Regions from separate parts of the Rhizobacter sp. P5_A1 genome, predicted to be linked through region 3. Evidence: predicted binding sites of a transcription regulator. Region 3 holds the regulator's gene; each other region holds the start of a gene.
What was found. Region 3 encodes HrcA, which represses chaperone genes, less so after heat shock. Its sites were predicted from a motif close to TTAGCACTCNNNNNNNNNGAGTGCTAA; they were not measured.
Positions count from the first base shown of each region.

Region 1 (9,816 bases), on a different contig from region 3:
CCATCTCTCGCAGACGCAATAGAAAGAGGGCGCCGAAGCGCCCTCTTTGACTGCCGGGAAGTTGAGCATCGGTCGTCCCCGACCGATGCTCGAACGCCCCGAGTTATTTGGGCAGCAAAGCTGCCCAAATAACATTACATGTCCATACCGCCCATGCCACCCATGCCGCCCATGCCGCCCGGCATGCCGCCGCCGGCGCCCGACTCTTCCTTCGGAGCCTCGGCGATCATCGCCTCGGTCGTCAGCATCAGCGAAGCGACCGACGCCGCGTTCTGCAGTGCAGTGCGGGTCACCTTGGTCGGGTCGAGAATGCCCATCTCGATCATGTCGCCGTAGGTGTCGTTTGCGGCATTGAAGCCGTAGTTGCCCTTGCCGGCCAACACCGCAGCGACCACCACGCTGGCTTCGCCGCCGGCGTTGAAGACGATCTCGCGCAGCGGCGATTCGATGGCCTTCAGCACCAGCTTGATGCCGGCGTCCTGGTCGGCGTTGTCGCCGGCGATCGTGCCTGCGGCCTGCTTGGCGCGCAGCAGCGCGACGCCACCACCGGCCACGATGCCTTCTTCGACGGCAGCACGCGTGGCGTGCAGCGCATCTTCGACGCGGGCCTTCTTTTCCTTCATCTCGACTTCGGTCGCGGCACCGACCTTGATCACCGCAACACCGCCGGCCAGCTTGGCCACGCGCTCTTGCAGCTTCTCGCGGTCGTAGTCGCTCGTGGCTTCTTCGATCTGCACGCGCACTTGCTTGACGCGCGCTTCGATGTCGGCCGCGGCGCCGGCGCCGTCGATGATCGTGGTGTTTTCCTTGCCCACTTCGACGCGCTTGGCCTGGCCCAGATCGGCCAGCTGGACCTTCTCGAGCGTCAGGCCGACTTCTTCGGCGATGACCTTGCCGCCGGTCAGGATCGCGATGTCTTCGAGCATCGCCTTGCGACGATCACCGAAGCCCGGTGCCTTGACGGCGACGACCTTCAGGATGCCGCGGATCGTGTTGACGACCAGGGTCGCGAGCGCTTCGCCTTCGACTTCTTCGGCAATGATCAGCAGCGGACGACCGGACTTCGCGACTTGCTCGAGCGTCGGCAGCAGGTCACGGATGTTGCTGATCTTCTTGTCGAACAGCAGCACGAACGGGTTGTCCAGCGTCGCGGTCTGCTTTTCCGGGTTGTTGATGAAGTACGGCGACAGGTAGCCGCGGTCGAACTGCATGCCTTCGACGACTTCGAGCTCGCTGTTCAGGCTCTTGCCGTCTTCGACGGTGATGACGCCTTCCTTGCCGACCTTGTCCATCGCATCGGCGATGATCTTGCCGACTTCTTCGTCGCTGTTCGCCGAGATCGTGCCGACTTGCGCGATTTCCTTCGAGGTCGTCGTCGCCTTCGACTGCTTCTTCAGCTGCTCGACCAGCGCGGTGACGGCCTTGTCGATGCCGCGCTTCAGGTCCATCGGGTTCATGCCCGCGGCCACGTACTTCATGCCTTCGCGAACGATGGCTTGCGCGAGCACGGTGGCGGTGGTGGTGCCGTCACCGGCGATGTCGGAGGTCTTGGAAGCGACTTCCTTGACCATCTGCGCGCCCATGTTCTGGAGCTTGTCCTTGAGCTCGATTTCCTTGGCCACGGACACGCCGTCCTTGGTCACGGTCGGGCCGCCGAACGAACGTTCGAGCACCACATTGCGACCCTTCGGGCCGAGGGTCACCTTGACGGCGTTCGCCAGGATGTTCACGCCTTCGACCATGCGGGCACGTGCCTCGCCGCCGAAGATGACGTCTTTTGCTGCCATGTTTGTTTCTCCGAATGCTTAGAAATTGGGGCTGATCAGGAAGGAGAAGGCTTACTTCTCGACGACCGCGAACAGGTCGTCTTCCTTCATCACCAGCAGTTCTTCGCCGTCGACCTTGACGGTCTGGCCGCTGTACTTGCCGAACAGCACCCGGTCGCCGACCTTGATGTTCAGGACGATGAAGTCGCCCTTGTCGCTGCGCTTGCCCGGGCCGACGGCCAGGACTTCGCCCTGATCCGGCTTCTCGGCGGCGTTGTCGGGGATCACGATGCCGGAGGCGGTCTTGGTTTCCTGTTCCAGGCGCTTGACGATCACGCGGTCGTGCAACGGACGAAGTTTCATAACATCTCCTAGTGGACTGATAACGTTGGATTGCCTGAGATCGAGGCGAAGTGTGCGCTCAATCACGTATGACGAAGAATCGGCGGGAAGCCAGGTTCCGTCGTTAGCACTCAGCGTTCTCGAGTGCTAGCAGGCGTGATTATAGGGTGAGGACCCGATCTTTCAAGAGCTTGGCCTGGCGGGACGATTGGCGAGACGAGTGCGCGTTCGATTTCGACGATTTGCCGATGCCGAAGCGCCGTCGTTGACGGACACCACCTCAACGCAGCGTCCGTTCGACCCAGCGCACGATGCCGTCGACGTCACGAAACTCGTCTACCGAGCGCACCGGGATTGCTGGGTGACGCTCGCGCCACATGGCCGCGAGCGTCGCGCCCGGACCAACCTCCAACACGCAGCGCGTGCGTCGCTCGGCGATCGAGTCCATGCACTCGCCCCAGCGCACCGGGCTCGCGATCTGTCGGGCGAGAGCCTGCGACAGCGCGGCAGCATTGCGCGTCGCCGCGCCGCTGAAATTGCAGGCGATCGCCGCTCGTGGCGTGCGCAGGGGCATCGCCGACAGGCGCTGTGCGAAGGCCGCGGCGGCGCCGCTCATCCACGGCGTGTGCGAGGCGATGCGGACGGTCAGCCGAGTGCAGCGCAAGCCTGCCTGCGTCCATCGAGTGGCCGCCCGGTCGAGCGCGGGTGAGGGTCCGCCCACGATCACACGTTCGTCGGCGATGCGGATCGCCACTGCGAGATCCGGATCGGCCTCGCCGAGCTCGCGTGCGCGCGGCCCGTGCACGGCGAGCAGCCCGGTGTCGGTACCCGATACGCTCGCCGACATGAGGTCGGCACGCGTTCCGGCCAAGGCCAGGGCCGCCTCGGTGTCGAACGCACCGGCGACCGCGAATGCCGCCAATTCGCCGACGCTATAGCCGGCGACCACCGCCGGCAGCGGCAGCCGCTCCGAAAGGCACTGCCAGGCTGCAAGGCCGATGCCGGTCAGCAATGGTTGTGCGACCCGATTCGAGGCGAGCCAGTCGGCATCGTCCAGGCGATTGCGCCAGTCCGAACCGATCAGCGCGGCCAATTGGCCCAGGGTCGTGGCGGCTTCCGGCCGTCGGTCGAGCCAGCGCAGCATCTGCGGATGCTGGGCGCCCTGGCCCGGAAACAGGAGCGCAAGCGTCATGCGACGGCGAGTGCCTGAATGCGATGCAGCCAGCAGGCCGCGGCCAGCGTGTCGGCGGCCCCGCCGGGCGACAGGCGCCGCCGCACGAATGCGACGCCGATGGCATGGGCTCGCTCTGCCGCCTGCGGGTTCGACGCGCCCCCGGCACCCAGGAAATCGCGCGCCGCACCTTGCGCGAAGCGCAGGCCCTCGAGTCCGCCTCGATGCGCCAGGTTGCTGTCATCGAGCACGGCCATCACCTCGAACAGGCTGCCGAGCCGTGCGCGCTGCGGCCCGAGGCCACGCGCGAGCCCGGCCTGCAACGCCGGATGCGCAAGCTCGAACAGCGTCGGGAATCCGAGTGCGGCCTCCGTCGACGCACTGCGCAGGCCGAGCCGCCGAGCGGCCAACCCGCCCGGCAAGTTCGACGGCCGCAGTGCCCGCGCGGCAAGAGCCGCGCCCCAGCGCGTCATCAGGGTACGGCGCAGGGCGGCTGGCTCTGGCCGCTGCTGATTGGCGGCGAGCGCGCCGGCGGCCGCGCACAGCAGGCCGAGCACGAAGATGGCGCCGCGGTGCGTGTTGATGCCGCCAGTCGCCGCCAGCATGCGGGCTTCGGCGTCGATGCCGCAGCGCTCGAGCGCCTCGAACGGCGCCCCGCGCGCACCGAGCACTGCGATGCGGACGAAGTAGCCGCGCAGCGCGAACAGGCTGCGCATGAAAGTGTGGGCGTCCATGTCGGCATGGCTGCCCGGGTCGGTGAGCGTCACCAGGCCCGGCTTGGGCGCGAGTGCCAGTTCGTCGTGCAGCGCCAGCGTCGCAGCGCGGCCGATCTGTTGCGCGGATGGCAGAGGCTCCGATAGCGCCGATCGCGCGGGCGCGAGAGTGCTCATGCCATCGGCGTCGCGGTGCCCAAAACCGCGCCGATGTCGTCCGGCGTCGCCAGAGCCGGGCCGCCGAGTCGCTTGACCAGCAGGGCGCCGGTACGCCGCGCGCGCCACCTGTGCCACTCGCGCCAGGCGACGGCCGTGTCGTCGTCGAACACGAGCTCGCCGTCCAGGCGCAGGCCGGTACAGCGCGACCCCTGCAGCATCGCCGCCACCGCATCGGCCTGATGGACATCGGACACCGCGACCCAGACGTCCAGATCCGATCCCTGGCGCACATGATCGAGGCCGGTGAGATGCTGCCAGCCGTGACTGCCATAGACGCGAGCCGTGGCGCGCCTTTCCTGCAACTGCGCACCCAGGCGCCGCAAGGCTGCTCTGGCCGCCGACGGCAGCGACGGACCGATCTGGTCGATGCGCGGGAACTCGTCGAAGTACAGCACGTCCGTGCGCGGCACGGTCAGCGCGATGCGCCGCCGTCCCCAGCGTTGCGGCGCACTCAGCCCGAGCGCGATCTCGTCTGCGACGTCACGCGCGCCGGACGGCTGCCGCGTCACGACGAGCGGCAAGCCGTGTTCGGCCCAATGCCCCAGGCACTCGCGGCCCACTCCGTCCCAATGGCGTTCGAGCACACGCCGCCAGGCGCCGCGCGCGAGCCAGGCGATCTGGTGGCGGTGCAGCGGCGTCATCCTTGTTCCGCCTCGCGGCCTCTCAGGCCGCGTCGAGCACCTGCTGCGCGACCGCTGCCGCCAGCCGCCGCCCGCCGCGTTCGGCGCCGTCTTCGGCCCGCCGGTCATGCACCGGTGCGTCGGCCAGCGCGTCACGCAGCGCCGCCTGCAGATCGCCGTGCCACAGCCTGCGCACGCCGCCCATCGCGACGTAGTTCTCGACGCCCGGAGCGAACACCGGGTTGGAGGCCGACAGCGCGGTCAGCATCGCCTCCGGCAGTTTGGTCACGCGTGCCATCGCGGGGATGCGCATCACACGGATCTCGGCCTCGGGCAACGCATCGCAGGCGTTGGCAATCAGGCCCGAGGTGATGAAGCCGCCCGACAACGCCTGGTCGTAGACCAGCCCGAGCACCCGATGGCCGCGCCGTCGCGCGAAGTCGATGGCCATGCCCAGGTGCGCCATCGCGCGGTTGATGCCGAGCAGCTCGTCGCGGCGGCGAAGCTGCTGGCCCTGGGTGTCGATCAGCAGCAGGATGGGGCGGCCCGGATGGCGGGCCACCGTGTCGAGCACGACACGGGCCTGTGCGAGGGCCAGCCGCACGCCGATCGGCGCATGCCCGGTGGTCCCGATCACGGTCAGCGCCTCGCCGTCGAATTCGGCTTCGCCGTGCAGGAAATCAGAGTCCGTCTCGATGCGGTGATCGGCGCCGAAGAGGCGCGTCGCCAGGCTCTTCCAGTCCATCTCCATGCTCCTCAGATCGGGCGAAGCGCGCGCACGGCCGCCACGTCCAGTTCATTCACGCGCCCCGCGTCGGGCACCCCCAGCGCCGACCACAGGTCGACCGCATCGTCGCCTTCGCCGTCCCGTGCCGGCAGGAGCCGCAGGCGATCGGCCAGCAACGCATGTTCGTCCTCCAGGCCGGCGAGCGTGATCGGCGATGAGGCGTCCAGCGCCTCGATCGCCGCCGCGCGGAACTCGGCGACGTCGTCGTCGACCAGCGCGTCGCAATCACCGCTCAGCCAGCGGTGCTTGCCGCCGGTGGTGCGCCAGACCAGCGCGCGGTCGCGCGAGTCGAACTCCTCGACGCCGTGCGATGCCTCGATCACCTCGGGCCCGGACATCGCCAGCCGGCCCATGTCGCTCATCACCACGTGGTCGGCGCAGCGCGCGACGATGCCCATGCCGCCGAAGCAGCCGTTGCGGCCGCCGATCAGCACGATCACCGGGATGCCGGCGGCGCGCACGTCGAGCAGCGCGCGCATCACCTCCGAGACCGCGATCAGTCCGGCATTGGCTTCGTGCAAGCGCACGCCGCCCGACTCGGCCAGCAGCAGCACCGCATGCGGCGCATCGCGCAGTGCGCGGCGCAACAGACCGACGACCTTGGCACCGTGCACCTCGCCGACACCGCCGCCCATGAACTCGCCTTCCTGTGCGGCGACGAATACCGGGCGTCCAGCCAGGCTGGCTCGACCGATCGCGACGCCATCGTCGAACGCGCACGGCACGCCGAGCTGCGCGAGGTGGGGGCTGGTGAGGCGCAGCGAGGGCGGCAGCCATTCGTGAAAACTGCCGGCGTCGACGATCCGCGCCAGCCGCTCGCGCGCCGAGCATTCGGCATAGGACAGCGCGCCGCTCATGTCCGCAACTCCTGCGCCGCCTGGTCCAGCCGCAGGCTGACCACCGCCGGCGTGGCGCCCATGTCGTTGACGGACACGCGCATGCCGGCGAACGGATGGCGCAGGTGGAAGTCGCTCACGACAGCCTTCCAGATCGCACCGAAGCCGCGCGCGGAGGTCTCGATGCGGAAGCTGCAATCGCTGCCCGACGCCGGCTCGAGCAGGACCTCGAGGTTGCCGGAGCCGACCACGCCGACCAGCACCGGTGCGAAGTTCCCGGCGGGACGGTTGCCGGCGAAGTGGTATTCCAGGGTCTCGAGCCCCGACGACGACACATTGCTCATGCCAGCCTTTCGAATCACCAGTTACGGAAGCGCTTCGGCGGGCTGTACAGCCCGTGCGAGGCGCGCACGAGGTCGCGCATGCTGCGCGCGGCGAGCAGGTTGCGCGTTGCGTCACGCGGGTCGATGCCGAGGTCCGCAGGTCGCTTGATCACGCCGCGGTCGCGCAGGTTCTCGACCATGCGCGGGTCGCGCGCCAGGCCGACGGCCGTGTAGCCCGCGACACCCCGGATCGCCTGCTCGCGCTCCTCGTCGCTGCGGCACAGCAGCAGGTTGGCGATGCCCTCCTCGGTGAGGATGTGCGTGACGTCCTCGCCGTAGATCATGATCGGGGGCAGGGCCATGCCGGCCTGCTGCTGCAGGGTCCAGGCGTCGAGCCGCTCGACGAACGCGGGCTGCATATGCTCGCGAAAGGTCTCGACCATCTGCACGACGAGCTTCTGCCCGCGCGGCGTTCCGGCGGCGCCGCTCCGGTCGGCGCGTGCCTCGCGGCCGGCCCTCAGCCACGCCGGGCTGGGGTGGCGTCGGCCGCGCGCGTCGGCGCCCATGTTGGGCGCGCCGCCGAAGCCGGTGATGCGGCCGAGCGTCGCGGTGGAGCTGTTCCCCTGCAGGTCGATCTGCAAGGTCGATCCGATGAACAGGTCGCAGGCGTAGTGCCCGGCGGCCTGGCAGAACGCGCGATTGCTGCGCAGGCTGCCATCGGCGCCGGTGAAGAACACGTCGGAGCGGGCACGAATGTAGTCCTCCATGCCCGACTCGGAGCCGAACGAGTGGATCGACTCGACCCAGCCGGCTTCGATCGCCGGAATCAGCGCCGGGTGCGGGTTCAGCGCCCAGTGCCGGCAGATCTTGCCCTTCAGGCCGAGCGACGCGGCGTAGGTCGGCAACAGCAGTTCGATCGCGGCGGTGTCGAAGCCGATGCCGTGGTTCAGGCGCTGCACTCCGTACTCGGCGTAGATGCCCTTGATGGCCATCATCGCCATCAGGATCTGGATCTCGCTGATCTGCGCCGGGTCGCGCGTGAACAGCGGCTCGACGACGTTGGGGCGCGGCGCCTTGACGACGAAGTCGACCCAGTCGGCCGGAATGTCGATGCGCGGCAGCGTCGTGGTTGCGCCATCCACCAGTTCGTTGACCTGCGCGATGACGATGCCGCCCGAGAACGCCGTCGCTTCGACGATGACCGGCGTGTCCTCGGTGTTGGGGCCGGTGTAGAGGTTGCCGGCCGCGTCCGCCGCATGAGCGGCGATCAGCGCGACGTTCGGTGTCAGGTCGACGAAGTAGCGTGCGAACAGCTCGAGGTAGGTGTGGATGGCGCCGATCTCGATGCCGCCCGAGGCGACCAGTGCCGCCAGGCGCGCACCCTGCGGGCCGGAGAAGCTGAAGTCGAGCCGGCGCGCGATCCCGCTCTCGAACAGGTCGAGGTGCTCCGGCAGCGCCAGCACCGACTGCACCATGTGCAGATCGTGCACGCGGCCCGGATCGACCTGCGCCAGCGCGCCCGCCAGGAAGTCGGCCTGCTTCTGGTTGTTGCCCTCGAGGCAGACGCGGTCGCCCGGCTCGAGTACGGCTTCGAGCAGCCCCACGACACCGTCGGCCGCCACATGCCGGCCGCGCAGCGTCGAGGCCGCAGCGGCGGCCCCGCGGGCCAGGCGCGCGCTGCGATTGAGGGCGCGCCGGTTCCACGCGCGCACTTCGAGGGGAGCGTTCATCGACGGACTCCGAGGTGATCGGTTGAGGCCATGGCGTTGACAGCCCTAGCGCGCGGGAGGCGCCATCGCGCCCATCACGAGGTCGGGCAGGACGGTTGCAATGCCAGGGAAGATGCAGATCAGCAGCACGGCCAGCAGCATCAGCACCACGAACGGCAGCACGCCCCAGATGATGTCGTTGAGCGGAATGTCAGGCGCAATGTTCTTGATGACGAAGATGTTCAGGCCGACGGGCGGGTGGATCAGCCCGGTCTCCATCACGATCGTCATCAGCACGCCGAACCAGATCAGGTCGAAGCCGGCGGCCTTCAGCGGCGGCAGGATGATCGGCGCCGTCATCAGGATGATGCTGACCGGCGGCAGGAAGAAGCCGAGCAGGATCACCATCAGCAGCACCGACGCCAGCAGCACCCACTTCGACAGGTGCATGCCGACGATCCACTCCGCTGCCGCCTGGCTGATGTGCAGGTAGCTCATCACGTACGAGAACAGCAGCGACATGCCGATGATGAACATCAGCATGGTCGACTCCTTCAGTGTCGAGCTCAGGATCGGTGCCACGTCCTTCGGCCGCCAGACGCCGTAGATCGCCGCGATCAGCGCCAGCGCAAGGAGCGCGCCCAGACCGGCAGTCTCCGATGGCGTCGCGAAGCCGCCGTACAGCGCCACCATCACGCCGATCAGCAGCAGCACGAAAGGAACGACACGCGGCAGCATCTCGAACTTCTCGCGCCGCGTGAAGGTCTCGACGGCCAGCAGTGCCGAGGCCGCTCCGGAGCGTTGGTACTCGGCCTTCGCGAGCACGTATTCCTTGCGATAGCGCAATGCTGCATAGCCGGCAAACAGCAGCACCAGCAGCGTGCCCGGCCCGATGCCGGCGAGGAACAGCCGGCCCAGAGACTGCTCGGCCGCGACCGCATACAGAATCATCGTGATCGATGGCGGCAGCAGGATGCCGAGCGTGCCGCCGGCGGCGATGATGCCGGCCGCGAAGCCGGGCGAGTAGCCGCGCTTGCGCATCTCCGGAATGCCGGCGCTGCCGATCGCCGAGCAGGTCGCCGGGCTCGAGCCGGCCATCGCCGCGAACAGCGCGCAGGCGAACACGTTGGCGATTCCCAGGCCGCCGGGGATGCGCCCCATCCAGACATGCATCGCTGCGTAGAGGTCCTGGCCGGCGCGCGACTTGCCGATCGCCGCGCCCTTCAGGATGAACAGCGGGATCGACAGCAGCGTGATGCTGGCCATCTCCTCGTAGACGTTCTGCGTGATGGTGTCGAGCGCCGACGCGGGCATGAAGAAGTACATGAAC
Region 1 covers NZ_JBFUKR010000015.1:117,558-127,373, forward strand. Annotated here, with positions in the region: gene AC1DTW_RS17375 (alpha/beta fold hydrolase) at 1-22, shown strand, start outside; gene groL (chaperonin GroEL) at 135-1,787, opposite strand; gene AC1DTW_RS17385 (co-chaperone GroES) at 1,839-2,129, opposite strand; gene mdcH (malonate decarboxylase subunit epsilon) at 2,389-3,300, opposite strand; gene AC1DTW_RS17395 (triphosphoribosyl-dephospho-CoA synthase) at 3,297-4,169, opposite strand; gene mdcG (malonate decarboxylase holo-[acyl-carrier-protein] synthase) at 4,166-4,852, opposite strand; gene AC1DTW_RS17405 (biotin-independent malonate decarboxylase subunit gamma) at 4,875-5,576, opposite strand; gene AC1DTW_RS17410 (biotin-independent malonate decarboxylase subunit beta) at 5,588-6,475, opposite strand; gene mdcC (malonate decarboxylase acyl carrier protein) at 6,472-6,798, opposite strand; gene mdcA (malonate decarboxylase subunit alpha) at 6,813-8,507, opposite strand; gene AC1DTW_RS17425 (TRAP transporter large permease) at 8,553-9,816, opposite strand, start outside.
Region 1: the regulator HrcA is predicted to act here: its motif matches at 2,233-2,259, upstream of AC1DTW_RS17385 (co-chaperone GroES).

Region 2 (9,816 bases), on a different contig from region 3:
TCGAGACGCCGATGCTGTTCGCGGTCGGGTTCCTGTTCGTGTTCACGATGGGCGGATTCACCGGCCTGATCCTGGCGATGGCGCCGATCGACATCCAGCTGCAGGACACCTACTACGTCGTCGCGCACTTCCACTACGTGCTGGTGGCGGGTTCGCTGTTCGCGCTCTTCGCCGGCGTCTACTACTGGGGCCCGAAGTGGACCGGCGTGATGTACAGCGAAGGGCGCGGCAAGCTGCACTTCTGGTGGTCGCTGATCTCGTTCAACGTCACGTTCTTCCCGATGCACTTCCTCGGCCTTGCCGGCATGCCGCGCCGCTATGCCGACTACCCGATGCAATTCGCCGACTTCAACATGCTCGCATCGGTCGGGGCCTTCTTCTTCGGTTTCGCGCAGGTCTACTTCTTCCTGTTCATCGTCGTGCCGATGATGCGCGGGAAGGGCCAGCCGGCACCGCAGCAGCCGTGGGAAGGCGCCGAGGGCCTCGAGTGGGAAGTGCCGTCGCCGGCACCGTTCCACACCTTCGAGAACCCGCCGAAGCTGAACGCCTCGGCGACCAAGATCCTGGCCTGACGGAGCCTGCGATGACGCCCGAGCAAAAGAAGAGCAACCAGCGCCTGGGGCTGATCCTGGGTGCGATCGCGGTCGCGATCTTCGTCGGCTTCATCGCGAAGAGCGCACTGATCGGGATGTGAGCTCGAGCCGCTCTCCCAGTCCATGTCCGACGCTCCCAAGCCCCAGCCCGAACGCGACGCCGCACTGCGCCGCGACAACCGGCGCATGCTCGGCAAGCTCGTCGTCGTGGCGGCCGTGATGGCCGGCTTCGGTTATGCGCTGGTGCCGATCTACAACACGATCTGCTCGGCGCTCGGCGTCAATGTGCTGTCGCTGGCCGAGATCGACGTGCAAGGCGGCAAGCGCGCCGACGTCGCGAAGAACACGCAGGTCGACACGAGCCGCACGATCACGATCGAGTTCGATGCGAACTCGCGTGGCCCCTGGGAGTTCGCGCCCGAGAAGCGCTCGGTCGAGGTGCATCCGGGCGAGCTGACGACCGTGATGTACAGCTTCCGCAACGTGCAGAACCGGACCATGGCCGCGCAGGCGATCCCGAGCTATGCGCCGATGCAGGCGATGCCGTACTTCAACAAGATCGAGTGCTTCTGCTTCAACCAGTACACGCTGAAGCCGGGCGAAGCGAAGCAGTGGCCGGTCGTGTTCGTGATCGACCCCAAGCTCTCGAAAGACGTCAAGACGATCACGCTGTCGTACACCTTCTTCGAGGTCGGCGGCACGGTGCCGCCGGAGCCGGCCGGCCGCGCCGCCGCGGCGACGCTGACCGCGCCGAAGGACGCGCGATCATGAGCGGCGGCCTGCGCGAAGCGGTCAGGCGCAAGGGTTCGTTCATGCAGACGATGAAGGCGGTCGCGTGGTCGTTCTTCGGCGTGCGCAAGGGCCGCGACCTCGAGAAGGACGCGACCCAGCTGAACCCGGTGCACCTGGTCATCGCCGGCGTGGTCGGCGCGCTGCTGTTCATCCTCGTGCTGCTGTTGCTGGTGAACTGGGTGTTGGCCAGCGGCGCGGCCAAATAGCTTCAAGCAAGATTCGAAATACCGAGATTCCAGGAGAAAACATGTCGGCAGCGACTACTCACGGCAAGGCGCCTTACTACTTCGTCCCCGCACCCTCGCACTTCCCGGTGCAGGCGGCGTTCGGCCTGTTGCTGGTCATCTTCGGCGCGGGCCAGTGGGTCAACGGGCACGACTGGGCCGCCTGGGTGCTGCTGGCCGGTTTCGCGATCTGGGCCTTCGTGCTGCAGGGCTGGTTCCGCACCGCCATCGGCGAGAGCGAGGGCGGCCTGTACAGCGACCGGATCGATGTCTCGTTCCGCTGGAGCATGAGCTGGTTCATCTTCTCCGAGGTGATGTTCTTCGGCGCGTTCTTCGGCGCGCTGTTCTGGACCCGCCTGCACGCGCTGCCGAGCCTGGGCAGCCTCGAGAACGCGGTGCTCTGGCCCGACTTCCGCGCGATCTGGCCGAGCTCGGGCGTCGGCAGCACCGGTTCGCCGGCCAACATCGTGGACCCGTTCACGACGATGGGCCCGTGGCCGATCCCGACGATCAACACGCTGCTGCTGCTGAGCTCGGGCGTGACGCTGACGATCGCGCACCACGCGCTGGTGGCGAACCTCCGCATGCGCTGCATCGCGTTCATGTGGATCACGGTGCTGCTGGGCATCACCTTCCTGGGCTTCCAGATCTTCGAGTACCACCACGCGTACACCGAGCTGAACCTGAAACTCTCGTCGGGTGCCTACGGCTCGACCTTCTTCATGCTGACCGGCTTCCACGGCTTCCACGTGTTCGTCGGCATGCTGATGCTGCTGTTCATCACGATTCGCTTGATGAAGGGCCATTTCACGCCGCAGCGTCACTTCGGCTTCGAGGGGGCCGCGTGGTACTGGCACTTTGTCGACGTGGTCTGGCTCGGCCTCTACATCGTCGTGTACTGGTTGTAGTGAGCCCCTCGGCCGACGGGTACGTCGGCCGATCCCCCGAGGGGATGCGGGCCGGCTTGGGGCGGCCCGGCGCTCGGCCCGCAGCGCGCGTCACGCAACAAACGCCGCTGAACGCGGCGTTTGCTTTTGGGTCGATCACCTGCCGAGCGGGATGCCCGTCGGCTCGATCCAGCCGGCCCACCAGCTGAAGACGATGCACGCGAACAAGAGCACCGACAAGCCGACTCGCACCGCCAGCGCACGCATCATGTTGCCGGTCTTCGGCTTGCCGTCGCGGCCATCGCGCATCATGAACACGCCGGCCAGCGCGAGCGCGCCGAGGATGCCGGCGAAGGCGAATCCGATCAGGTATTTCATGCGGCTCGATTATCCGCCGCGGGGTTTCCTGCGATGGCGCTGAGCAAGAACGCGCGCGCCGCACTCGTGCTGGCCGCGGCGCTGGCCGGCGTGATCGTCACCGCGAACCTCGGCGCCTGGCAACTGCGTCGCGCGGCGCAGAAGATCGCGTTGCAGGACGCGCTCGAATCGCGCGCGCGGCTGAGCACGCTGACCGCATCCGACCTGGCACGCACGGCCGAGCAGGCCGAGCCGCAGCACTACCGCCCGGTGCACCTGCGCGGGCGCTGGCTGCCCGAGCGCAACGTGTTCCTCGAGAACCGCCAGATGGCAGGGCGCGTCGGCTTCTACCTCGTCACGCCGCTGCGGCTCGAGGAGCGCGACGATGTCGTGCTGGTGCAGCGCGGCTGGGTGCCGCGCGACCTGCGCGAGCGCACGCTGCTGCCGACGATCGCGACACCGCCCGGCATCGTCGACGTCGACGGCCACATCGCCCCGCCGCCGGCGCGGCTGTACGAGTTCGCGCCGTCGACGACGGGCGTGATCCGGCAGAATCTCGACCTCGGCGAGTTCAGGCTCGAGACCGGTCTGCTGCTCGCGCCCCTGTCGGTGCAGCAGGCCGATTCGGCAAGCGCCGCTGGCGACGGCCTGCTGCGCCAATGGCCGCGCCCCGCGGTCGATGTTCAAAAGCACTATGGCTACGCGTTCCAGTGGTTCGCGCTCGGTGCGCTGATGGCAGGTTTGTATGTCTGGTTCCAACTCGTCCGTCCCCGGCTCCAGCGCAGCGATGCCCGGCCCTGACTCGCCGCTGGGCCTCACGGTGCATTCGATGCCGGCGCCGGCGCTCGATGGCGATGCCGCGCGCCGCACGAAAAGTGGCCGGCTGAAGATGCTGCTCGTGCTCGCGGTTTGCGCGGCGCCGGTGATCGCGTCGTACCTGACCTACTTCGTGATCCGTCCCGAGGGCCGCACCAACTACAGCGAGCTGATCCAGCCGCTGCGGCCGATCCCTGCCGAGCTACCGCTGACCGACCTGCACGGCACCGCGGTGCGCGCCGAGACGCTGAAGGGCCAGTGGCTGCTCGTCGTCGTCTCGGCCGCGGCCTGCGACGCCGCCTGCGAGAAGCACCTGTGGGTGCAGCGCCAGCTGCGCGAGACGCTCGGCCGCGAGAAAGACCGCATCGACAAGGTCTGGCTGATCGACGATGCCGGCATGCCGCGGCCGCAGACCTTGCAGGGCGTCACGACGAACACCGAGGCGACGGTGCTGCGTGCACCGGCCGCCGCCATTGCACAGTGGCTGCAGCCGGCCGCCGGCCAGGCGCTCGAAGACCACCTCTACATCGTCGACCCGCTGGGCAACTGGATGATGCGGGTGCCGCCGAATCCGGAGCCGGCGAAGCTCAAGCGCGATGTCGAGAAGCTGCTGCGTGCGTCGGCCGGGTGGGATCGGGCAGGGCGTTGACCTTTTGAATGCGGCGATGAACCCCGCGCCCTACGATCTGGCGCCGCTGCTCGCGATCCTCGCGCTCGGCGCGCTGCTCGCGCTGCTGCCGTTCGCGTGGGTCTGGCGGCGCGACCGCACGAAGGGCCCGGCGGCGCGGCTGCAGGCGCTGACCGTGCTGACCCTGTTCCTGACCTTCGATCTGGTGCTGTTCGGCGCGTTCACGCGCCTGACCGATTCGGGCCTCGGCTGCCCCGATTGGCCGGGCTGCTACGCCAGCGCGAGCCCGCTCGGTGCGGGCGCGCAGATCGGCGCGGCGCAGACGGCACTGCCGAGCGGGCCTGTCACGCACCCGAAGGCCTGGATCGAGATGATCCACCGCTACCTCGCGACCGGCGTCGGTGCGCTGATTGCGCTGCTCGCGCTGCTCAGCTGGCTCGCCGCGCGCCGCCGCCATCTGCCGATCTCCCCGTGGTGGGCGACCGCGACCTTGGTCTGGGTCTGCGTGCAGGGCGCGTTCGGCGCGTTGACAGTGACGATGAAGCTGTACCCGCTGATCGTCACCGCGCACCTGCTCGGCGGGCTGGCGCTGCTGGCGCTGCTCGCGGTGCAGAAGGAGCACTACCGGCGCACGCCGCTGGCACTGCCGCCGCGCCTGTACGGCGCGGCCATCGTGCTCGCGGCGCTCAGCGTGCTGCAGATCGCGCTGGGCGGCTGGGTCAGCACCAACTACGCGGTGCTCGCCTGCCGCGACTTCCCGACCTGCCAGGGCGCCTGGTGGCCGACGATGGACTTCGAGCACGGCTTCGCGCTGCTGCGCGAGCTCGGCGCCGGCAAGGACGGCGGCTTCCTGCCGTTCGCCGCGCTGACCGCGATCCACTATATGCATCGGCTCGGCGCCTATGTCGTGTTGCTTGGGATGGCGCTGTTCGCCTGGCAGCTGCACGCGAGCGGAGCGCCGGCACTGCGCCGCTGGGCGCAGGGCGTCGCCGCGATCGCGCTGTGGCAGCTTGCGACGGGCCTCAGCAACGTCGTGCTCGGCTGGCCGCTGCTCGGCGCGGTGGCCCACACTGCGGGTGCGGCGGCGTGGGTCACGCTGCTCGCGATGCTGCTGACGCGGGCGCGCCGCACCGCGCCGGCACAGGCGCATCAGGGTCTGCCGAATCGGCCGATGCGGGCGGCTCCGTAAAATGCGCAGTCCGCACCGCCCATGACCGATACCGTCGCCCCCTCCACCGCCGCCGTCGGCAGCAGTTCGCTGCCGTCGCGCGCGCGCCAGTTCTATGCGCTGACCAAGCCGCGCGTCGTGCAGCTGATCGTGTTCTGCGCGGTGATCGGCATGCTGATGGCCGTGCCCGGCGTGCCGGACCCCAAGGTTGCCCTGGCCGCGACCGCCGGCATCTGGTTGGTCGCCGCCGCCGCGGCTGCTTTCAACTGCGTCGTCGAGCAGCGCATCGACGCCCGCATGGCGCGCACCGCGTGGCGGCCGACCGCGCGCGGCCAGCTCAGCAACGTCCAGACCCTGAGCTTCTCGGCGCTGCTGTGTGCGGCCGGCAGTGCGCTGCTGTACTTCATCGTGAACCCGCTGACGATGTGGCTGACCTTCGCGACCTTCGTCGGCTACGCGGTGATCTACACCGTGCTGCTGAAACCGATGACGCCGCAGAACATCGTGATCGGCGGTGCCTCGGGCGCGATGCCCCCGGTGCTGGGCTGGGCCGCGATCCGCGGCGATGTCGGCGCCGAGGCGCTGATCATGTGCCTGATCATCTTTCTCTGGACGCCGCCGCACTTCTGGGCCCTCGCGCTGTACCGCGCCGAGGATTACCGCAAGTCGGGCCTGCCGATGCTGCCGGTCACGCACGGGGCCGAGTTCACGCGGCTGCATGTGTTCCTGTACACGCTGGTGCTGTTCGCCGGCAGCTTGCTGCCGTTCATCCAGGGCATGAGCGGCGCGGTCTACCTCGTCGCGGCGGTGCTGCTGAACGCCGGCTTCGTCGGCTACGGGTGGAAGCTGTGGCGCTCATACTCCGACGCGCTCGCGCGCAGGACCTTCCGCTATTCGATCGTCTACCTGTCGCTGCTGTTCGCCGCGCTGCTGATCGATCACTACCTGAGGCCGATGCTGTGACCCGCTCACGCCGATCGATGTTGTTCACCACCGCCGCGCTGTGCGTGGCACTCGCCGGCTGCGACAAGCTCGGGCTGGGCGCGAAGGCCGAGCCGCCGTTCCGCGGCGCCGACATCACCGGCGCCGACTACGGCCGCGCGCTCGCGCTGCCCGACGTGAACGGCCAGCCGCGCACGCTCGGCGACTTCAAGGGCAAGGTCACGGTCGTGTTCTTCGGCTACACGCAGTGCCCCGATGTCTGCCCGACGACGATGGCCGAGCTCGCGCTGGTCAAGAAGGCGCTGGGGGCCGACGCCGACAAGCTGCAGGCGGTCTTCATCACGATCGACCCCGAGCGCGACACACCCGAGATCCTCAAGTCGTACATAGCCAGCTTCGACCCGAGCTTCGTCGCGCTGCGCGGCACGCTCGAGCAGACGCAGACGACCGCGAAGGAGTTCAAGGTCTATTTCGCCAAGGTGCCGGGCAAGACCGAGGGCAGCTACACGATGGACCATTCGGCCGGCACCTACGTCTTCGATGCGAAAGGCAACGTGAGGCTGTTCGAGCGCTACGGCGCCGGTGCCGAAGGGCTGACGGCCGACATCAAGGCGCTGCTCGCACGCGGCTGAAGCCGTCGCCGCGAGCGCCCAGCAAAACGGCCCCGAAGGGCCGTTTCTTGTCCGCAGAGACCTTTACACGCTTTCTGCCAGCGCCTTGCGCATCTTCTTCATCGCGGCGACCTCGATCTGGCGGATCCGCTCGGCGCTGACGCCGTACTCGGCCGCCAAGTCGTGCAGGGTCATGCCGCCCGAGCTGTCGTCGTTGACCTTCAGCCAGCGCTCTTCGACGATGCGCCGGCTGCGCGCGTCGAGCGCATCGAGCGCCATCGCGATGCCGTCGCCGGCGAGCCAGTCGCGGTTGCGTGCCTCCAGCACGCGCGTCGGCTCGCTCGCCTCGTCGGCCAGGTAGGCGATCGGCGCAAAGCTCTCTTCGCTGTCGTCGGTCTGCGGTTCGAGCGCGACATCGCCGCCGGACAGGCGCGTCTCCATTTCGAGCACCTCTTCGCGCTTGACGTTCAAGGTGCGCGCGAGCGTGTCGACCTCGCGTTGCGTCAGCGTGCTGCGGTGCGTGTCGATGTCGAGCGCGTCGCCCTTCAGGCTTTGCTTCATCGAGCGCAGGTTGAAGAACAGCTTGCGCTGCGCCTTGGTCGTCGCGACCTTGACCATGCGCCAGTTCTTCAGGATGTACTCGTGAATCTCGGCCTTGATCCAGTGCATCGCGTAGCTGACCAGGCGCACGCCCTGGTCGGGGTCGAAACGTTTCACGGCCTTCATCAGGCCGACATTGCCTTCCTGGATCAGGTCGCCGTGCGGCAGTCCGTAGCCGAGGTACTTGCGCGAGATCGAGACGACCAGGCGCAGGTGCGACAGCACGAGCTTTCCGGCGGCTTCGAGGTCGCCGGTGGCACGCAGGCGGGTCGCGTACGCGACCTCTTCCTCGTGCGTCAAAAGCGGCACGCGGTTCGCGGCGGTGATGTAGGCGTCGAGATTGCCCAGGGACGGCACCAGCGCCCAGGGGTCGCGCAGGGTCAGAGCAGCAGCAGGGGTTGTGTTCATGGAGAAATCAGACACTCCGAACTCCTTTCAAGTTCCGCGCATATTAGCACTCGATGTCCGGGAGTGCTGATTGCGATCTCCTATCGCCGGGATTGCCTGACTCCGCGCAAAACATCAAGATTCGTAAAGCCTTGCTAGTGAGCGAGCGCTGACAAATGTGGGCTCGATACGGCGCGTGGGCGACGTGCCCGACGGAGCCGGCGTGCGGCTAAAGTGCCTGCATGAACGCCCTCCCCGAAGCGCCCGATGCGCACCGGCAGACCGACCCGGCCGCCGACCCCGATCCGGCCGAAAGCGCCGAATGGCGCGATGCGTTCAGTGCGCTGCTCGCCGCGCACGGACCGCAGCGCGCGCGCCAGATCCTCGACGAGCTGGCGCAGCTCGCGCGCCAGCAGCGCATCGGCTGGGCGCCCGAGCTCTCGACGCCCTATGTCAACACGGTCGCGGTCGACGCGCAGCCAGCGTTTCCGGGCGACCTCGCGCTCGAGGAGCGGCTGGCGTCGCTGATGCGCTGGAACGCGCTCGCGATGGTGGTGCGCGCGAACCATTCGTACGGCGAGCTCGGCGGCCACATCGCCAGCTACGCGAGCGCCGCCGATCTGTTCGAGGCCGGCTTCAACCACTTCTTCCACGCGCGCAGCGCGGCGCATGGCGGCGACCTGGTCTTCTTCCAGCCGCACAGCGCGCCCGGCGTCTATGCGCGAGCGTTTCTCGAAGGCCGGCTCGGCGAGGACGACCTGGCGCACTACCGCCAGGAGCTCAGCGCTTCGGCCGCGCACGGCGGCCGCGGGGCGCGTGGCCTGAGCAGCTACCCGCATCCGTACCTGATGCCCGACTTCTGGCAGTTCCCGACCGGCTCCATGGGCATCGGCCCGATCAGCTCGATCTACCACGCGCGTTTTATGCGCTACCTGACGCACCGCCGCCTGCTCGACTGCGCCGAACGGAAAGTCTGGGGCGTGTTCGGCGACGGCGAGATGGACGAGCCCGAATCGATGAGCGCGCTGACGCTGGCCGCACGCGAGAAGCTCGACAACCTCGTCTGGGTCGTCAACTGCAACCTGCAGCGCCTGGACGGCCCGGTGCGCGGCAACGGCCGCATCATCGACGAGCTCGAGAAGCTCTTCGCCGGCGCCGGCTGGAACGTCATCAAGCTGGTCTGGGGCAGCGACTGGGATGGCCTGTTCGCGCGCGACACCGGTGGCGCGCTCGCGCGCGCTTTCGCGAACACCGTCGACGGCCAGATGCAGACCTTCGCCGCGAAGGACGGCCGCTACAACCGCGACAACTTCTTCGGCCAGAACGAAGCCTTGCAGCGCCTCGCGCAAGGCATGACCGACGAGCAGATCGACCGGCTCAAGCGCGGCGGCCATGATCTCGTGAAGATCCACGCCTCCTACGCCGCGGCCGCCGCGCACCGCGGCCGGCCGAGCGTGATCCTGGCCCACACGAAGAAGGGCTACGGCATGGGCAGCGCCGGCCAGGGACGCATGACGACGCATTCGCAGAAAAAGTTCGAGAGCGTCGACCTGATCGAATTTCGCAACCGCTTCAACCTGCCGCTGACGGACGAACAGGCGACCTCGCTCGCGTTCTACCGCCCCGCCGACGACAGCGCCGAGATGCGCTACCTCAAGGCGCGCCGCGCCGCGCTCGGCGGCTCGCTGCCATGCCGCGAGACGGCCTGCGCGCCGGTCGCGGTGCCGGCGCTCGGCGCCTACGCCGACTTCGCCGTCAACGCCGCGGGCAAGGAGATGAGCACGACGATGGCCTTCGTGCGCCTGCTCGCC
Region 2 covers NZ_JBFUKR010000021.1:15,975-25,790, reverse strand. Annotated here, with positions in the region: gene ctaD (cytochrome c oxidase subunit I) at 1-572, shown strand, start outside; gene AC1DTW_RS20510 (cytochrome oxidase small assembly protein) at 584-694, shown strand; gene AC1DTW_RS20505 (cytochrome c oxidase assembly protein) at 717-1,364, shown strand; gene AC1DTW_RS20500 (DUF2970 domain-containing protein) at 1,361-1,591, shown strand; gene AC1DTW_RS20495 (cytochrome c oxidase subunit 3) at 1,633-2,517, shown strand; gene AC1DTW_RS20490 (twin transmembrane helix small protein) at 2,653-2,874, opposite strand; gene AC1DTW_RS20485 (SURF1 family protein) at 2,908-3,654, shown strand; gene AC1DTW_RS20480 (SCO family protein) at 3,641-4,318, shown strand; gene AC1DTW_RS20475 (COX15/CtaA family protein) at 4,335-5,486, shown strand; gene cyoE (heme o synthase) at 5,508-6,428, shown strand; gene AC1DTW_RS20465 (SCO family protein) at 6,446-7,039, shown strand; gene rpoH (RNA polymerase sigma factor RpoH) at 7,103-8,026, opposite strand; gene mdeB (alpha-ketoglutarate dehydrogenase) at 8,248-9,816, shown strand, end outside.
Region 2: the regulator HrcA is predicted to act here: its motif matches at 8,070-8,096, upstream of rpoH (RNA polymerase sigma factor RpoH).

Region 3 (9,816 bases):
CCGCGCGGCGCGGCGGGTCGCGTCGACGAAGCCCTGGCGCACGCGTGCCAGGCCGGCGGCGTCGAGCGCCAGCGGTGCATCCTCGGTCGACGCGTGCGGCAGCGCCGACGGCGCCACGGCCTGCCAGGCGCCGGGCTCGCCGAGGCGGATCTGCGCCCCGCCCTCCCAGGGCGCGCGGCTCGAGGCCTTGCGGCCGGCGTGCGCGAGCTGCAGCGCGACCTTGATCGGCGCATGCGCGCGCATCGCGGCCAGCACGCGCGCGATGCCGGCCTCGTTCGCGTCCGAGTACAGGCCCAGATCGCCGGCCGTGATGCGCCCCTCGGGCAGCACCGCGGTCGCTTCGACGATCAGCATGCCGGCGCCCGAGAGCGCGAGGTGGCCGAGGTGGATCATGTGCCAGTCCATCGGCGTGCCTTCGTTCGCCGAGTACTGACACATCGGCGCGATCACGATGCGGTTGTCGATCCGCAGCGGGCCGATCTGCAAGGGTGTGAAGAGATGACTCATGGGCTGACGCGGCAGGCGTTCGGGTTCGGGTGGATGGGGGCGACGGTGCGGACAGCACCATACCCCGAAGCGCTCTTCGCCGTGTGGATCAGCAGCGCGCCGACCACCATCGCGATGCCGACGAGTTCATTGGCCGAGGGCAGCTTGCCGAGCGCAACGCTGAGCAGCAGCGCCGAGATCGGCACGAAATTCAGGAAGGCAGTCGCCGTGGCGGCGCCGAGCGCGCGCACGCCGTAGTTGAAGGCCAGCACCGCGATCGCCGAGGACACCAGGCCGACATACAGCAGCGCATGCCATGACAGCGCGAGGCCGGCCGCGCTCGGCGCGTGGGCCAGACCGAGGATCGTCGCGAGCACCGCGCCGAGCAGCAGCAGCGGCCACGACGCGAGCACCGTCAGCGCGGTGTATTCGAGCACGTCGAGCGCGGCGAAACGCGCGGTGCCGCGCGTGTACGCGATCCAGCCGAGCGTGCCGACGAATGCGATCGCATCGCCGAAGCCGGTCGGTGCGCCCGTGTGGTCGTTCGAGAGCACGCCCGAGACGACGACCACGCCGGCGAGCGCCAGCGCACTGGTCAGCAGCGTCGCGCGCGTCGGCCGCACGCCATCGAGCGTCCAGCGCAGCAGCTGCGTGGTCATTGGCGTCGTCGCGATGATGACCGCGCCGTGCGACGGCAGCGAGTGCGCCAGCCCGATCAGCAGCATCACGCTGAAGACGCCGAAGCCGGCGACGCCGCGCAGCGCCAGCGGCGCCGCATGCACGCGCAGCTTGCGCCACGGCACCGCGCCACGCGGTGCCAGCAGCGCGACGAACACCAGGGCCGAAAGGCTGTAGCGGATCAGCGTGAACCAGACCGGATCGACCTCGTGCAGCGCGCCCTTGCTGACCAGGAACATCGCACCCCAGCCGGAGGTGGCGAGCAGCAGCGCGGCAGCGCCGAGCGCGCGTGGCTTCGTGAACATGCAACAAGCTCCGCAGACAATGAATGCGGCGAAGCATCGGCGCCCGGCTGCGGCAGCGCCATTCGCATCTTTGGAGCCGGGTCTCAGGATTTGCGAACGGACAGGCGCACGCGCAGCGCCCAGAATCGGCGCCATGGAGCTCTATCAACTGAAGACCTTCGTCGCGATCGCGCAGGAGGGCAGCCTGACCCGCGCCGCCGAGCGAGTGTTCACCAGCGCGCCCGCGGTCAGCGCGCAGCTGAAGGCGCTGGAGGACGAACTCGGCGTCAAGCTCTTCGAGCGCACGCCGCGCGGCATGGCGCTGACCGAGGCCGGCCAGCGCCTGCTCGAGGAAGCCGAGCGCACCTTGGCGTCGGCGACGCGGCTGCGCTCGGCCGCCGAGCAGTTGCGCGGCGTCGCGCAAGGCGTCGTGCGCTTCGGCACCGTCGTCGATCCGGTCGCGCTGCGGCTCGGAGAGGTGCTGGTCAAGCTCGCCGAGCGGCACCCGCACGTCACGCTGCAGCTGCGCCAGGGACTGTCGTACCAGACGCTGGCAGCGGTGCAGAACGGCGAATTGGACTGTGCCTATGTGCTCAGCGACAGCGAGGCGGTCGAAGGCCTGGAGCTGCGCCGGCTCGGCGCGGTAGACCTGGTCGTGACGCTGCCCGCCGCGACGCCGCACAGCGACATCACGCTGGCCGAGCTGACCGCGCTGCCCTGGGTCGGCACGCCGCCTTCGTGCATCCTGCGCGCGCATGTCGAAGCGCTGTTCGTGTCGGCCGGCCGGGAGTACCGTCCGGGCCAGACCGCCGACAGCGAAAGCGGTGTGCGCAGCATGGTCGCCAGCGGCATGGGCGCCGGGCTGCTGCGCCTTGACCAGGCGGCGCAGGCCGAGCGCAACGGCGAGTTGAAAATCTGGAACGGCTGGCGCTCGCACACCTGGCTGTGCTGGGTCGCCGCAGCCGATGGCCGGCGCGCGGCGACGGTCGATGCGGTCAGGGCGACGGTGTGGGAGGTGTGGGGCTGAGCCGACGAGGCCTCAATGGCCTTCGGCGTCGGCCTCGGCCTCCGGCCACAGCGCCGGAAAGTAGAAGCGCAGCGCATGCAGCGGCAACCCGAAGCGCAGCTTGCCCTGCGGCGTGTCGGACTTCAGCAAGCCGCGCTTGACCAGCGCCGTCAATGCCGAAACGGCCGTGCGATCGCCCAGGCCGGTCATCGCCTTGAACTCGCCCCGCTCGAGCTCGCCGCCGGTCAGGAACAAGTAATGCAATGGACGCAGCGCCTCGCGGCGCACACCCGATCGCAGGGTCTGCTCCTCGAACGCGAGGCAGGCCGCGATGCGGCGCTCCATGGCCGCGAGATCGAGCAGGCCCGTCATGAAGCGGACCTGATCGAGACAGACATCGAGCACGTAGTCGATCCATGCGACCAGCGCCTGCTCGCTCAGGTTGCCGCGACCATCGAGATCGCTGCGGCGCGGCGCATCCGCGTCGGCCAGCAGCGCGTAGTAGCGCTCGGTGGAGCGCGCGAAGCCGCGCAGCGGTGACCACAGCCCGTTCGTGTAGCCGAGTGCATTCAGCATGGCGTGGGTGTGCAGCCGCATCACGCGGCCATTGCCGTCGATGAACGGATGGACCCAGCCGAGCCGCTGGTGCGCCGCCGCCAACGCGACCAGCGACGCCTCGCCGCGACGCACGCCGCGATAGAACGCGGCCCAGCGTTCGAGCAGCGCATCGAGGCTCGCGTGGGACGGCGCAACATGCTCGCCGACCCGCACATCACGCGGACGCAGTTCGCCCGCCACGATCGGTTCGCCTTCAGGTGTGGCGAGATCATGCGCCGGCAGACGCGCGAACAGCTCGCGGTGCAGATCGCACACGGCGCCGACGCTGTAGAGACGCTCGGCGCCGGCATCGCCGACATAGCGCTGCTCGATCGCCGTCTCCGCCTCGATGTGGGCCACGGCGAGGCGTTGGCGGGCTGCGAGATTCTTGTCGTGGGAGAAGTCCTTGCGCAGTGCCTGTTCGATCTCGTGCGGGCGCGTGTGCTGGCCCTCGATGCGGTTCGTGTAGTACGAGTTCATGCCGCGCAGCAGCACACGCAGCTCCGGCGCGATGGATTGGCCGGCCAGCTGGGTGGCCGCCCGCGCGAGGTCATGCGCCTTGGCGAGCAACGGCCCCTGCTGCCGGGTGGATGGAAGCAGCGGCTCGAACTGGTGAGGCGAGTCGCACATGCAGAACCATTTTGCCAACATTCAGGCATGCATAGTTCATTGATTTAAAAGATATTTATTCCTCTTTTGCCAAGATTTTTGCGAAGATGTTTTCGCCCGTCTTCCTGGCGCAGCCGCGGCGCACGTGTCAATAGTGCGGCGGCAATTCGTCGCGCGGGTCGCGCGTTGCGTTGGTCTCAGCGGTCGGCGCCTGCTGGCGCAAGACGGCGACCTCGCGCAGCAGCCAGTCGATCTGGTCCTGCTGGCGTGCGACCAGGCGGTTCAGATGGTCCACCAGGTCTTCGGCGAAGCTGGCCTTGACCTCCAGATCGGTCAGGCGTCGTTCGATCGGGTCGTCGGTCATCGGCTGGATTTTGGTAGGCCGCCCGTGAGTCGAACACGGCACCAACAGATTATGAGTCTGCTGCTCTAACCATCATGAGCTAGCGGCCCGAAGCTGGGGGATTGTAGGCAGCGGGCGGCCCGTGGCTCGTGGCTCGCCGCTACTTGGTGCTCAGCGCGTTGCTGACCAGCCGCGACGTGATGTCGACGATCTGGATCATCCGGTCGTAGGCCATGCGCGTCGGCCCGATCACGCCGAGCGTGCCGACGATCTGGCCGTTGACCTCGTACGGCGCCGAGACGACCGAGAGTTCCTCGAACGGCACGACCATGCTCTCGCCGCCGATGTAGATGCGCACGCCCTCGGCACGGCTGCTGACTTCGAGCAGGCGCATCAGCTGGGTCTTCTGCTCGAACACGTCGAAGAGCTTGCGCAGACTGCCCATGTCGCTGGAGAAATCCTGCACCGTCAGCAGGTTGCGCTCGCCGGAGATCACGACCTGCTCCTGGCTGTCGGCGTGCGCCTCGCTGCCGGCCTGGACCGCGGCCTGCATCAGCGTCGCGATCTCGCCGCGCAGCGCATCGACCTCGGTCTTCAGGCGCTCGCGCACGTCTTCGATCGTCAGCCCGCGGTAGTTCGTGGTCAGGTAGTTGCTGGCCTCGATCAGCTGCGACTGGGTGTAGTCCTGCGCGGTGAAGATCACCCGGTTCTGCACATCGCCGTCGGGCGCGACCATGATCACCAGCACGCGCCGCTCGCTCAAGCGCATGAACTCGATGTGGTGGAACACGCTCGCCTTGCGCGGCGCGGTGATCACGCCGACGAAGCTCGACAGGTTCGACAGCAGCTGCGCGGCATTCGCGATCACGCGCTGCGGCTGGTCGGGCGGCAACTGCGGCGGCGCGGCACCCATGCCGACGAAGGGCTGCGCGGTCAGCATCGTGTCGACGAAGAGCCGGTAGCCGCGCGCGGTCGGGATGCGGCCAGCGCTGGTGTGCGGGCTCGCGATCAGACCGAGGTCTTCGAGATCGGCCATCACGTTGCGGATCGTCGCCGGCGAAAGCTCGAGACCGCTGGCGCGGGAAAGCGTGCGCGAGCCGATCGGCTGACCGTCCGCGATGTAGCGTTCGACCAGGGCTTTCAGCAGGGTTTTCGCGCGCTCGTCCAGCATGTTTCGATTGTAGGTTGCACGGCGTGGGCAGGGGTGTTCGGCGGCCGGCCGAAAGGGGTCGCTGTGGTGTAATCCCGCGCATGGCCAACCGCTTTCGTCACGCCGCGCTCGTGGGCAAATACCAGGCCCAGGGGATCCGCGATGTGCTCGAGGAAATCGCCCAATTCCTGACGCGCCAGGGCCTCGAAGTCTCGCTCGAACAGCAGACCGCGCTGAACACCGGCATCGACGGTTTCGGCGCGCTGACCGTGGCCGAACTCGGCCGCGACTGCGACCTCGCGATCGTCGTCGGCGGCGACGGCACGATGCTCGGCATCGCGCGCCAGCTGGCCCGCTTCGGCACGCCGCTGGTCGGCATCAACCAGGGGCGCCTGGGCTTCATCACCGATGTCAATGTCAGCCAGTTCGCCGAAGCGCTCGCGCCGATGATCGCCGGCGACTACGAGGAAGAACGCCGCACGATGCTCGAAGGCGGCGTCTGGCGCGACGACGCGCTGATCTTCGAGGGCTTCGCGATGAACGACGTGGTCGTCAGCCGCGGCGCGGCCGCGAGCATGGTCGAGCTGAAGGTCGACATCGCCGACGAGTTCGTCGCGAACTTCCGCTCCGATGGCCTGATCATCGGCTCGCCGACCGGTTCGACCGCCTATGCGCTGTCGGCCGGCGGGCCGATCCTGCACCCGGGCATCGCCGGCTGGGTGCTGGTGCCGATCGCGCCGCACGATCTGTCGAACCGGCCGATCGTGCTGCCGGACACGGGCGAGATCAGCATCGAGATCGTCGCCGGGCGCGATGCCAGCGTCAGCTTCGACATGCAGTCGCTCGCGAGCCTGCTGCACGGCGACCGCGTGCGCGTGCGGCGCTCGGCGAGCCAGGTGCGCTTCCTGCATCCGCGCGGCTGGAGCTACTACGCCACGCTGCGGCGCAAGCTGCACTGGAACTCCGGGGTGAACTGAAATGCTGCGCCGGCTGTCCTTGCGCGATTTCGTGATCGTCGCCGCGCTCGAAGTCGAGTTCGACGCGGGCTTCTCGGTGCTGACCGGCGAGACTGGCGCGGGCAAGTCGATCCTGGTCGATGCGCTGCAGCTCGCGCTCGGCAGCCGCGGCGACGCCGGCGTGGTGCGCGAAGGTGCGGCGCGGGCCGAGATCGGGGCCGAGTTCGATGCGCCGGCGAGCCTGGCGGGCTGGCTCGACGAAGCCGGCTTCGATGCCACCGGCGAGACGCTGCTGCTGCGCCGCACGATCGATGCGCAGGGCAAGAGCCGGGCCTGGATCAACGGCAGCGCCGCGACACTCGCACAGCTGCGCGAAGCCGCCGATCACCTCGTCGACATCCACGGCCAGCATGCCTGGCAGAGCCTGACGCGCGCGCCCTCGGTGCGCGCGCTGCTCGATGCGTTCGCCGGCGTCGACGCGGCACCGCTCGCGGTGCTCTGGTCGGACTGGAAGCAGGCCGCCGAGGCCTTGACGGCCGCCGGCACGCAGCAGGCCGGCCTCGACCGCGAACGCGAGCGCCTGGCCTGGCAGATCGGCGAACTCGACAAGCTCGCGCCGGGCGACGACGAATGGGCCGAGCTCGAAGCCGAGCACAAGAAGCTCGCGAACGCGCAGGCGCTGATCGACGCCGCGCGCAGCGCGCTCGATGCCGTCTGCGATGCCGACGACAACGCCGATGCCCTGACCGGCCGCGCGCTGCATGCGCTCGAAGGCGTCGCCGCGTTCGACGCGCAACTCGCGTCGACGATCGAAGTGCTGCAAGGCGCGCAGGCCCAGCTGCAGGACGCCGCGCACACGCTGAGCGGCTACCTGCACCACACCGACCTCGAGCCGCAGCGGCTGCAGGCGCTGGACGATCGGCTCTCGGCCTGGATGGGCCTGGCGCGGCGCTACCGCCGGCCGCCCGAGGAACTGCCCGCACTGCTCGCGCAGTGGAAGGACGAGCTTTGCGCACTCGAGGCCGCGGCCGATCTCGAAGCGCTGCAGCGCGAACTCGCGCGTGCGCTCGCGGCCTTCGAGGCCGAAGCCAGGCGTGTCTCGGCGGCACGCCGCGCGGGTGCGCCCCGGCTCGCGCAGGCGGTCACGCAGGCGATGCAGCAGCTCGGCATGGCCGGCGGCCGCTTCGAGGTCGCGTTATCCAGGCAGGAGGCGCCGCAGTCGTTCGGAATGGAGTCGGCCGAGTTCCTGGTCGCGGGCCACGCCGGCAGCACACCGCGGCCGCTGGCCAAGGTCGCGTCGGGCGGCGAGCTCTCGCGCATCGCGCTGGCGATCGCGGTGACGACGAGCCAGCCGCAGCGCGGCGCCGCGGCACGCGACGAAGCTGCAGCGACGCTGATCTTCGACGAGATCGACGCCGGCGTCGGCGGCGCGGTGGCCGAGACGGTCGGCCGGCTGATGAAGCAGCTCGGCCGCGACCGGCAGGTGCTCGCGGTCACGCACCTGCCGCAGGTCGCGGCCTGTGCCGACCATCACTTCGTCGTCTCGAAGCAGCTGCGCGACGGGCTGACGCTGAGCGAGGTCAACCCGGTCGGCGGCGAGCTGCGGGTCGCCGAGGTGGCGCGCATGCTCGGTGGCGAGCGGCTCTCGAACACCCGTCTCGCCCACGCGCAGGAGATGCTCGCGGTGGGTGCCGATCCGGCGCCGTCGGCACGCGGGCGCAAGCGGTCATGAACGCGATCGAAGGCCCCACCAGCGCGACCTCGCCCCGCGAGGTCGTGCTGGTCAGCGGCATCTCCGGCTCCGGCAAGTCGGTCGCGCTGCATGCGCTCGAGGATGCCGGCTTCTTCTGCGTCGACAACCTGCCGCCCGAGCTGCTGCGCGAGTTCCTGCGGCTCGAGCACGACCGGCTCGATCGGCGCCTCGCGATCGCCGTCGATGTGCGCAGCGCCGGCTCGTTGCCGCACCTGCTGCCGCTGATCCAGCAGCTGCGCGCCGAGGGCGTCGCGATCCAGGTGGTGTTTCTCGATGCGAGCACCGATGCGCTGGTGCGGCGTTTTTCCGAGACGCGCCGACCGCACCCGCTGTCGGCCGACTCCGCGGCGCATCCCCCGGGTGATGCGGCGCCCGACACGCGCCGCGCGCTGGTCGAGGCGATCGAGCTCGAACGCGAGCTGCTCGCCGAGCTGCGCGAGGTCGCCACGGTCGTCGACACCAGCCAACTGCGCCCGGCCCAGCTGCGCATCTGGGTGCGCGACATGGTGCGCGCGGGCAGCAACCGGCTGACGCTGGTGTTCGAGAGCTTCGCGTTCAAGTACGGCGTGCCGCTCGACGCCGACTACGTGTTCGATGTGCGCGTGCTGCCGAACCCGCACTACGTGCGCGAGCTGCGCCCGCTGACCGGGCGCGACGAGCCGGTCGCCCACTACCTGCGCGCGCAACCCGAGGTCGGCGAGATGCTGGCCCAGATCGAGGCCTTCATCGCGCGCTGGCTGCCGGCGTTCGAAAGCGACCAGCGCAGCTACCTGACGGTCGCGATCGGCTGCACCGGCGGTCAGCATCGCTCGGTCTATTTCGCGCAGACGCTGGCCGAGCGATTTCGCGGCCGCTCGGCAACGCTGGTCCGTCACCGTGAGCTCGATGCCCGCTGAACCGGCCGCGCAGGAGTTGCCGCTGTTCCCGCTGCAGGCGGTGCTGTTCCCCGGCGGCCTGCTCGGCCTGACGGTCTTCGAAGCGCGCTACCTCGACCTGATCACGCACTGCCTGCGCGATCGTGCGCCCTTCGGCATCGTCGGGCTGCGCAGCGGCGGCGAGGTGCGGCGCAAGGGCGAAGAGACTGTCAGCTTCGAGCCGATCGGCACGCAGGCCGAACTGATCAGCGCCGACAGCGATCGGCCGGGGATCCTGCAGGTCCGGTGTCGCGGCACGCAGCGCTTCAAGGTCGACGCGAGCCGGCAGCAGGCCGACGGCCTGTGGCTCGCGCGCACCAGCGCGATCGACGACGACGAGACGCTGGCGCCGAACGAAGCACTGCTCGCCACCGTGAAAGCGCTGGCGACGACGATCGCGACGCTGAAGCAGACGAAGAACGAAGCGCCGTTCCTGGAGCCTTACCGCTTCGACGACGCCGGCTGGGTCGCGAACCGCTGGTGCGAGATTCTGCCGATCTCGCAGGCCGCGAAGCAGAAGCTGATGGAGCTGCCCGATCCGATCGTGCGGCTGCAGCTCGTCGACGACTTCCTGCGCAGCAAGGGCGTCGTCAGCTGACCGGCTGGGCCGACGCTTGCAGCAACAGTTTGCGCAGCGGCGAGGGCAGGCCGGCGGCGAGCGCTTCGTCGAGGCCGAACCAGCGGCCACTCGGCCACAGCGCCTCGATGCGCTCGCGCCGCGTTGCCGCCAGTCGGTCGGGCAGGGTCCAGCGGATCGGGTGCAGCGTCCAGTCCAGATGCGTCAGCACGTGCGTGAAGCTCGGCAGTGATTCGCCCCGCCCTGGCCACGCCGCGCTCGCGGTCTCGAAGCGCTGCGCCGAGTCGAACTCCGGCAGGCTCCACAGGCCCGCCCACACGCCGGTTGCCGGGCGCTGCGCGAGCCAGACCGCGTCGCGCCATTGCAGCCACAGCCACACGTGCTCGCGCGTGCCGCGCTTGAGCTTGCGGGTCTTGATCGGATAGCGCTCCTGTGTGCCGACGCGCGCCGCGGCACAGTCGAT
Region 3 covers NZ_JBFUKR010000001.1:33,344-43,159, forward strand. Annotated here, with positions in the region: gene AC1DTW_RS00165 (NADH:flavin oxidoreductase/NADH oxidase) at 1-507, opposite strand, end outside; gene AC1DTW_RS00170 (DMT family transporter) at 504-1,469, opposite strand; gene AC1DTW_RS00175 (LysR family transcriptional regulator) at 1,603-2,475, shown strand; gene AC1DTW_RS00180 (Fic family protein) at 2,488-3,681, opposite strand; gene AC1DTW_RS00185 (SlyX family protein) at 3,809-4,024, opposite strand; tRNA gene AC1DTW_RS00190 (tRNA-Ile) at 4,036-4,113, opposite strand; gene hrcA (heat-inducible transcriptional repressor HrcA) at 4,164-5,174, opposite strand; gene AC1DTW_RS00200 (NAD kinase) at 5,255-6,130, shown strand; gene recN (DNA repair protein RecN) at 6,132-7,841, shown strand; gene rapZ (RNase adapter RapZ) at 7,838-8,758, shown strand; gene AC1DTW_RS00215 (LON peptidase substrate-binding domain-containing protein) at 8,748-9,374, shown strand; gene mutY (A/G-specific adenine glycosylase) at 9,367-9,816, opposite strand, start outside.